Regions from separate parts of the Marinomonas rhizomae genome, predicted to be linked through region 2. Evidence: riboswitches for the same ligand, from Rfam matches in the RefSeq annotation. Region 2 holds a riboswitch; each other region holds the start of a gene.
The links. Region 2 has a riboswitch for thiamine pyrophosphate ahead of thiC (phosphomethylpyrimidine synthase ThiC). Riboswitches for the same ligand answer to the same signal wherever they lie in the genome.

Region 1: linked by a shared signal. The riboswitch ahead of thiD (bifunctional hydroxymethylpyrimidine kinase/phosphomethylpyrimidine kinase) and the one ahead of thiC (phosphomethylpyrimidine synthase ThiC) in region 2 are both predicted to bind thiamine pyrophosphate.
Region 3: linked by a shared signal. The riboswitch ahead of thiB (thiamine ABC transporter substrate binding subunit) and the one ahead of thiC (phosphomethylpyrimidine synthase ThiC) in region 2 are both predicted to bind thiamine pyrophosphate.

What each region holds. Positions count from the first base shown of each region.
Region 1 is NZ_CP073343.1:4,050,597-4,053,874, reverse strand. Features, by position in the region: gene KDW99_RS19000 (aldo/keto reductase) at 1-703, shown strand, start outside; gene KDW99_RS18995 (DoxX family protein) at 720-1,076, shown strand; gene KDW99_RS18990 (flavodoxin family protein) at 1,144-1,746, shown strand; TPP riboswitch at 1,891-1,989, shown strand; gene thiD (bifunctional hydroxymethylpyrimidine kinase/phosphomethylpyrimidine kinase) at 2,087-2,959, shown strand; gene KDW99_RS18980 (ABC transporter ATP-binding protein) at 2,949-3,278, shown strand, end outside.
Region 2 is NZ_CP073343.1:2,326,564-2,329,841, forward strand. Features, by position in the region: gene thiC (phosphomethylpyrimidine synthase ThiC) at 1-1,241, opposite strand, end outside; TPP riboswitch at 1,423-1,527, opposite strand; gene rsmI (16S rRNA (cytidine(1402)-2'-O)-methyltransferase) at 1,604-2,464, opposite strand; gene KDW99_RS11045 (penicillin-binding protein activator) at 2,578-3,278, shown strand, end outside.
Region 3 is NZ_CP073343.1:3,337,637-3,340,914, forward strand. Features, by position in the region: gene thiP (thiamine/thiamine pyrophosphate ABC transporter permease) at 1-915, opposite strand, end outside; gene thiB (thiamine ABC transporter substrate binding subunit) at 927-1,940, opposite strand; TPP riboswitch at 2,020-2,139, opposite strand; gene KDW99_RS15775 (3-deoxy-D-manno-octulosonic acid transferase) at 2,162-3,278, opposite strand, start outside.

The DNA.
Region 1 (3,278 bases), 1.7 Mb from region 2:
AAGTTTGGAACGTTTGCAGACGGATTACATCGATCTATATCAAATTCACGCTAACGATCCTGTTACGCCCATTGAAGAAACACTTCGTACACTTGATGACCTTATTTCGCGAGGAGTGATTCGTTATATCGGTTTGTCTAATTGGGCGGCTTGGCGGATCGCGAAAGCACAGGGCATTGCTGAGCGAGAAGGCTTTGCGCGATTTGAAACGGTGCAAGGCTATTTTTCTTTGGCTGGGAGAGATTTAGAGCGTGAAATGGCTCCCATGTTAATGGAAGAAAAGATGGGATTACTGGCTTGGTCTCCTTTGGCTGGCGGGCTGCTATCAGGAAAATTTTCGCCAGACTCAAAAGGCGAAGGGCGGCGTGCCAATTTTGACTTTCCTCCTGTGGATAGGGACAAAGTTTGGGCGTGTGTTGATGCTATGCGACCGATTGCAGCAAAACATGATGCTTCTATTGCTGCCGTGGCACTTGCTTATGTATTGAGTAAGCCTTTTGTAACGTCTGTGATTACAGGAGCAAAACGCCTCGATCAAATAGAGCAGAACCTTGCAGCAGTAGAGATCCAGTTAGATCAGCAAGATCTAACTATTCTGGACTCTGTTAGTCGTCTGGTTCCGGAATATCCTGGCTGGATGCTTGAACGTACCGCGCCTACTCGCATGCCGTCCGGTAAGCAAACTACGCCAACATTGCGATAGCTAGGAGAGTAGTCAGATGAAACTGTTTTCTTACCAATTTTTTATGACTTGGTTGTTGGTCGCTTTTTTTGTCTTTGCGGGATTGTTGAATGTGTTTCCTCCTGCTCCCTTGCTTGAAGACTACAGCCGTTGGGGTTACCCCGATGGTTTCCATTACATCACCGCGGCACTTGAGCTTTTAAGTGCTTATTGGCAAACCAAGTCGTCGCTTAAATTGCGGCAGGCTGGTCTTGCTTTAGGTGGTTTGGTTTTAGTGGGGGCGCTTATTACGCTCGTACTATATCAGCAGTGGCTGCATGTCATTTTTCCATTGTTGGTTTTGGTAGTTCTGTTATTTCAATTTAGGCAAAAGCCTTTGCGTTGTGCTCTGTGATGAAAAGCCGGGCGTTTTTTGTTTTGTCTTTAGGGCAAGTTTTATCAATCAAATTAAGAGGTGTGTTATGAGTTTTTCTTCAGAGTTGAAAGGGGTAGTTATCTATCATTCTGGTTATGGCCATACTCGACGAGTGGCAGAAGCTGTTGCGGATGGAGCGAACGCCAAACTGCTACCGATTGATGCAAATGGTGAGTTAAGCGAAACAGCGTGGTCTGATATTAGCAAAGCGCACTTTGTGATTTTAGGATCTCCAACCTATATGGGCGGGCCAAGTTGGCAGTTCAAGAAGTTTGCTGATGCATCATCAAAGCCGTGGTTCGAAGATCAATGGAAAAACAAAGTGTTCGGCGGTTTTACCAACAGCTCTAGTATCAATGGTGACAAGCTATCGACTCTGCAATACTTCACTTTATTTGCGGCTCAGCATAGAGGTATTTGGGTCGGTATGGGAATGAAGTCTTCTAATACAAAAGCGTCACAGCGTGATGATATCAACCGAATGGGGTCATTTCTTGGTCCAATGGCACAAGTTGCTGCCGATGCTGGACCTGAAGAAATGTCGCAAGGGGATCTCGATACCGCGCGCCTTTATGGGGTACGTGTTGCAGGTCTAAGTGCGAAATTTTATTCGTTTGAGACAGAGCTTAGTTTGCGAGAAATTTCATAGCGTTATGTGGCTGTTGTAAATCCTTGTTACGGTACATTACTTCTGAAATCAAACGGCCCTCTTTAGTGTAAAGAGGGCCGTTTTTGTATGTGTCGGCTGTTTAAAAAAGAATACCTTTCACCTGAATGTCCTGTTATCCTTTCTGTGAAATAGTCGGGGGGCCAATGCATTGGCTGAGATCGAAAGAGACCCGCAGAACCTGATTCAGTTAGCACTGGCGTAGGGAACTATTTGCACTTTGCCTTTAGCCGAGCAATTACGGCTATCTTATGCGAGTCCGATCTTTGATCCCTCCAGAATGGCCAAAGTCAGTTCCTATACGTCTTTAATAGGAACGATAATGGCACCATCTACACAGCAACACCTTAAACAGCAAAAAACGAATCAAACCGCGTCAAAAAATATTCCTATTGTGCTTACCATTGCAGGGTCAGACAGTGGCGGCGGTGCGGGTATTCAAGCGGATATTAAGGCTATGTCCGCCACGGGTAGCTTTGCCTGTTCTGTCATTACCGCGATTACTTCACAAAATACGCTAGGCGTTTCGGCTATTTATCCGATTCCGCTTGACCATGTCGCGAGTCAACTAGACGCCGTTTTTACTGATCTTAATATTGTTGCGGTGAAAATAGGCATGCTGGCTGATGTCAGTATCATCAAGGTCGTGGCCGCTAAATTACGCCAATACGAGCCGAAATATATCGTGATTGATCCTGTGATGGTGGCTACTAGCGGTGATTTATTGCTAAAGCACTCGGCAATATCCGCGTTAAAAGAGACATTACTCCCTCTTGCTGACATTGTTACACCCAACCTACCTGAAGCGGCCGCGCTAACCGGTCATGCCGTGCCTCAATCTGAAGTCGAAATGAACGATATGATGGCGGATTTACGTGCATTGGGCGCTAAGGCGGTTTTGCTAAAAGGAGGGCATTTAGAGGCGGACGAAAACAGTAACGACCTTTTGATCACACAAGATGGCTTTGAGCTATTAAGCGCTAAACGGCTAGTCACAAAAAATACCCATGGAACAGGCTGCACACTGTCTTCTGCGATTGCCTCTTACCTTGCTCAGGGCAATAGCCTGCAGCAATCCGTTCAGTTAGGTAAACAGTATATTACCGGCGCGATTGCCCATGCGGATGAGTTAGATATCGGTCAAGGCCACGGCCCAGTTCATCACTTCTTTGCAGGCCATCAAGATGTGCGCTAAAGCCATCATCGGCATAAAGATTCGTCATGGGGGCCTTCAATACAAAGGCACTCCGGTACCAACGCTAGCAGGGATGAATATGACCATTCCGGCGAATCAGTGGACGGTGCTGCTGGGTCGTAGTGGCAGCGGTAAAACGACGATATTGCGTTATCTTGCTGGTCTACTAGACGATCAAGTGGAATGGCAAGGTGAGATTGCGGTTAGTGGCAATAACGTATCTGCTGAGAATATAGTATTGCATGACCATATTGCGTATATGGCACAGCAAGATTTGCTCCTTCCCTGGCTAAATGTGTTGGACAACGTGTGTTTAAGC
Region 2 (3,278 bases):
ATGATAGACCCCGGACGCAAGCCATCACCAAGCGACAAGGCCACATCGTATTGCGCGCACAACTCACAAATCTCGCGGAAGCGCTCGTACAAGAAGCTTTCTGTATGGTGCGCCAAACACCATTTCGCCATGATAGAACCACCGCGAGACACGATGCCCGTCAGGCGTTTCGCCGTCATGGGCACATAGCGCAGCAAAACGCCGGCATGAATAGTAAAGTAATCCACGCCCTGCTCCGCTTGCTCGATCAAGGTATCTCGAAACACGTCCCAGTTAAGATTTTCGGCCACGCCATCGACTTTTTCCAAAGCTTGATAAATAGGTACGGTGCCAATTGGCACGGGCGAGTTACGCAAGATCCATTCACGCGTTTCATGAATGTTTTTACCGGTCGATAGATCCATTACAGTGTCTGCGCCCCAACGAGTTGACCACACCAGTTTTTCTACTTCTTCTTCAATGGAAGACGTCACGGCAGAGTTACCAATGTTGGCGTTCACCTTCACTAAAAAATTACGACCAATGATCATGGGCTCAGATTCTGGATGATTAATGTTGTTTGGAATGATGGCGCGACCTCTTGCCACTTCATCACGAACAAACTCTGGCGTAATGCGTGTTTGTAGATTCGCCCCAAAGCTTTGACCTGGGTGCTGCTTCAATAATAATTCGCTCTTGATTGCATCAATATTTTGATTTTCACGTAAAGCGATGTATTCCATTTCTGGCGTAACAATACCTTGTCGAGCGTAATGCATTTGCGTCACACACTTGCCTTGGCGCGCTTTGCGTACTTTAGGTAACTCTTTAAAACGCAATTCATCCAGAGCCGAGTTTTCTAAACGTGATTGCGCAAATTCTGACGACACACTGGGCAACACCTCGGAGTCATTGCGCTTGTCGATCCAAGAAGCACGCATTGGCGCCAAACCACGATACACATCGATATTTTCGTGCGGATCCGCATATGGACCAGAACAATCATAAACATAGATGGCTTCATTGGGTTCGAAAGTCAGGTTATCTGGATCAGAACCAATCGGTGTATCGGTTAAGTTGATCTTACGCATAGGAACGCGAATCGAATCGTCTGATCCGCTCAAATATATGCGCTCAGACGCTGGAAAAGGCTTGGCTTGTAATGATTCGATAAAAGACTTGGCGGCTTGGCGCGTTTCTTCTCGAGTCTGTTTTTTAGACAATTTGCTTGGTTTTTTTTGAGGTTTATTCGTAGTCGACATAGCACTTCCCTTATTTAAAAAATGGAGAATTGCTTGTCTGGGGTGCTGTTTTACAGGCAAACGCACTACTGGCGTTAATTTGCAAAACATGAACCCTGAATTTTATTAGGAAAGGATGCTGTAGACATATGACCGCATCGATTCCATAAAAATCAGGAGTTCATTCGATGCAGAAAAGAAAAATAGAGACTTTCTTGTTTCCTACGCGGGTATTAGCCCGATCAGGTTCTGCGGATCCCGCATTTAATTATGCGATCTCAGCCAAATGGCACTCCGACAAGTAGGGCTGAGTATACCCAGTCTTATCGGAATGTAAACACCCACATTTTCAGCAAGTGTTTGAGGAACCAATCAACGAAAAACTACTCGGCTTGCATTTCCAGCGCCATTTTATAGAGGTAATTTTTCTTCTCACCCGTTAATTTCGCCGCCATAACTGCCGCTTGCTTAACCGGTAAATCTTCTAGCAAAATCGTCAGAATACGCTTCGCTTCTAATTCGGCTTCATTACCGCTCTCTTGCGTAAAACTCAGCATAACGACAAACTCACCACGCATTTGGTTGGCATCTGCATCGAACTTGGCAAGTATTTCAGAGGCCGTTCCGGATAAAAATGTCTCAAATGTTTTCGTTACTTCCCGTGCTAAAACCAGCTGAGCATCCTCACCATAGACTTTTTGTACATCCGCAATGGAGTCATAAACTCGGTGAGTAGATTCATAAAAAACCACGGTGCCAGTTTGCTTCTTCCAAGATTCAAACAAGTCACAACGACCTTTGGATTTAGCAGGAACAAAGCCAGCAAAAAAGAACTGATCGGTAGGCAAACCAGAAGCACACAATGCTGAAATCAACGCGCAAGCACCAGGGATCGGCACGACTTTATGACCTTGCTCTCGTAATGCATGCACCACATGATAGCCAGGATCTGAAATAAGTGGCGTACCCGCATCAGAGACTAGGGCAACATTTTTGCCTTCCTCTAGTAAGCTGGCAACGTAGTTAGCTTTATCTTTTTCATTGTGATCGTGAATTGAAAATAGCTTCGCTTCAATCGCAAAATGATTGAGCAAGCGGCGAGTGTGTCGAGTGTCTTCTGCGGCTATATAGTCTACATCGCGTAAAGTTTGCTCTGCTCTCTTACTGAAATCATCTAGATTGCCAATTGGAGTGGCAACTATGTACAGCGACCCTCTCGCATCATCAGAACTATGTGGTACCATGTTGCCTCTTTTATTTGTCATTTTATAAGCTTATGAGCCTAATTAATTACCGCATCATATCATTAACTCTTTGTACTTTTCTGCTAAGCGCCTGTAATTCCATGAATTTAAATATGGAGCAGCCACAAAACAGGGTCCAAGCAAAAAATAGCGGTTCACAAGAAAGAACTTTGCCGCCTAGTATTTATCACCCAAAAAAAACAACCGATGTTTCCAAAGCGCTGGCCGATGCTTACCTCTCTGCCAAAAATCTGTATGAGCAAGGTGAGTTTCAACAGGCCATTGATATTTTAGAAGACAAGCTTTTAACAACGCCTTCTTCTATTCAATTTGAAGCCTATTTATTAGCTGCTTTGTCTGCGTCTTACTTGGATGATTCAATTGAATCTAAAAGCTATCTAGAGCAAGCAAATCAGCTTATTGCTGCGCGCCATCCGGACAATCAAAATAAACTTAAAGAAACAAGAGCATCCATCCTTGAACATTTTGGAAATTGGCTAGAAGTCGTCGACCTTCGCATGGATTTAACCTACAACCTTCCCCTTAACGAAGGCGAAGAAAATCAAGCAAAATTATGGATGGCGATCCAAAACCTGACTCAAAATGAAGTGGACGAATTATTTCAGCAGCAAAAACCTCTACTTAATGGCTGGCTGACAATAAGCAGCATATTAAGAAATCAAACCCTGTCCATTGAACAGCAACTTCAGATGTTCAAAAAGTGGCAAGCTGAAAATCCAAATCACCCAGCCGCCCTATCACCACCACAAGATTTTGAAATAATGGCTTCCGTTGAACAGATGGCACCTAAAAA
Region 3 (3,278 bases), 1.0 Mb from region 2:
TGGATCAAAAATCGCTAAAAAGGGTGGAATAACCAATAACAACGCACAAAGCATGACTAAAAAATCAGCGGTTTTAGCCCAAACAGAATCTTTGAGCTCATAACTTTTTACCGCCAACAAACTCACATCTTGACGATTAATAGGTGCTAAGCGATATACAATAATCGCAAATAAAGTACATATCGACACCTGAAGCAAAGCTAAAAAACTGGCTTTATCAAGATCAAAATCAAACCTAAGTGCTTGGTAAATAGCAACCTCCAAAGTACTAAATTTTGGCCCTCCGCCTAAGCTTAGCACTACAGCAAAGCTCGAAAAACACAACATAAAAATTAACACAAAGGCACCAGGCAGAACCTTTTTAATATAGTGCCATTCAATCCAGCGAAAAGCCGACCACCGAGAGAACCCTAGCTGCGAAGCCTGGCGCCACTGCCCTGAAGGTATCAAGTCATACCCTTGCAACAAAAGACGTACCGCCAATGGCATATTAAAAAACACGTGGGCTAATAAAATCCCCACCAAACCATATAAGGGAATTTGCACCCCAAACAACTGGTTCAACCATCCAGTTCGTCCATAAACAACCACCAATCCTAAAATAGCCACAATGGTTGGCACCACCATGGAGACGGAAAACAATTGAAGTAAAGCGGCACGCCCATAAAACCGGCGATGAATAAGGCAAGAAGCAACAGGAATAGCAATAAGCAAACTAATACCGCTACTTAGCAAGGCTTGCCATAAGGAAAAGCGCACAACTCGCCAAAGATAAGGCTGCTGCAGGTAACCATACCAGGAGGATAATTCACTATAACGCAAAAGAGCCGCCAAACTGGCAGCCCCCATTAACAGGAAAAAACCAACGCCCAATAGCGCTGGCCACAACCCTTTTACAGCTCGAAAAGAAAGCAACTTAACGCCTATTATCGAGTCGTGGCATTTAACCACTCATTAATCCACGCTTTTCGATACTGCGCGACGTCTTTTGCTGGCAAGACCAAATTGTTTGTAGGCTTTAAAGCACTATCAAAAGCCGCTGGCAATTTCTCATCAAGCTTAACCACTGGCAACATCCAGTTCCCCGTAGCGACAGTCGATTGAAATCCTGGCTGTAGAATAAACTGCATAAAACGCTTAGCCAACGCGGGATGAGGTGCATCTTTCATCATAGCGGCCACTTCAATTTGTGGGTAAAGCCCTTCACTAGCAGTTGCAGCTTTATACTTATTCTCACCTTCGGCAACAATGTGGTAAGCAGGAGAAGTCGTGTAACTCAACACTACATCCGCCTCGCCTTTCAAGAATAAACCGTATGCATCGGACCAGCCTTTCGTGACCGTTACTGTATGAGAAGACAGGCGCTCCCAGGCATCTGCAGCATTGTCCCCATAAACAGATTTCATCCATAGCAATAAACCAAGCCCCGGTGTACTAGTACGAGGGTCCTGATAAATCACTCGTAAATCTTGGTTATCTACTACGTCTTTCAAACTCCTTGGTGGGTTTGCAAGCGTTTCAGAGTTGTAAACAAAGGCGAAATGACCTTGATCAAATGGCACAAAGGTCTTATTAGACCAGCCACCAGCAATCGTCACGGCAGAAGTATCAACATTATGATCCATTAATAAGCCTGTTTGCTTTGCTGCTTCCATTAGATTGAGATCTAGTCCCAAAAGCACATCTGCTTGTGACGATTTACCTTCCAGCTGCACACGAGACAAGATACCAACCGAAGAATCCAACGCAACAAAATTTACTTTACAGCCGCACTCTTTCTCAAAATTAGCTTTTATCTTAGGACCAGGCCCCCAGTCAGATGCAAACGAATCATAGGTATAAACATTTAGAGTGTCAGTCGCCAATGTTACAGGCGAAATAACCACACTAAGACTAACGGCAGCCGCAGAAAAAAGAGAGGATAAAGAAAAGGGTTTCAAAGTGTCGCTCCTAAAATAAGTGAGCGGCGTACAGGGGAAATGGCAAGAATGATATTTGAGCCACTACACATGTTGGTAGCTCAACTTGCTATCTCGATTCCTACGCCAGCATGATCTGGATCAGGTTCGGTGGGTTAGCGGTCAATCCGCTTCTCAGCTTTAACATTTATTAAATGCTAAAACACCCCATGAGATAATGAGCGCTCATTGTAAAGAGTCGATCAACGGAAGTCTATTTCGGCAAGCACTCTAGTAACAGCTCCTTGGTTTTTTTCTGCGAAACGCAATGCAGCTTGTCCAAGACGGAAGCGCTGAGACGACTGCCCCGCTAGATCAATGACAACTTTCTCTAATTGCGCCTCGTCTTGGCAACGAATCGCGCCATTTACCTGTAAAAGCTGTTCGGTAATATCTAAAAAGTTAAAGGTATATGGTCCAACCAAAATAGCTTTACCAAGTAAAGCCGGCTCAATAGGGTTATGTCCACCGCGCTTAATTAAGCTACCACCAACAAACGCCAAGTCAGATGCTTGATAATAATGCATCAACTCCCCCATAGAATCTCCGACCACCACTTCGAAGTTAGTCCATTGATCGAGAGATGTTTGAGTGCGAAGCGCAACTCGATCAAAATACTGTTTTGCCAAACTTTGCACGGCTTCAAAACGTTCGGGATGACGAGGAACCAGTATCAATAACGCATCAGGGTACTTCTGTAAGAGCACCTTATGAATACGCAAGAGCATTTCATCCTCACCTCGGTGAGTACTGCCTCCCACCCAGATAAAACGAGCCCCTAATTGCCCACGCCAATTGGCTTGGAATACTTCAGGGGGGACAGCAAGATCAAATTTGATACTTCCTGTCACCAATACTTTCTTCGCTCCCAACTCTTCAAAGCGCACAGCATCAGCTTGGGCATGAGCCAGAAAGCAGTCAGGCAAGGCAAACAAAGACTTAGAAATAGTCGAAAACTTTTTATAACGTAGAAAAGAACGATCACTAAGGCGTGCGTTCACAACTTCAACACGCAGACCTTTATACTTAGCGAGTTGCAACAAGTTTGGCCAAAGCTCAGTTTCAACAATCAATAAATGTTTGCAAGTCAGCTTTTTCAGCGCCCTTTTAACACTTGAGCGCCAGTCCATTGGCAAATATCGATGCTCAGCAAAAGGGAAGGTTTTAACCACTTGCTCTGCACCCGTTGGTGTCATTGTAGTAATTAACAATTTTTGCGTAGGATACTTTTCACGCCACTGAAGCACCAAAGGACGAACGGCCAGTACCTCCCCCACAGACGCACAATGAATCCATAAATCCGCTTCAACAGAAGACCAA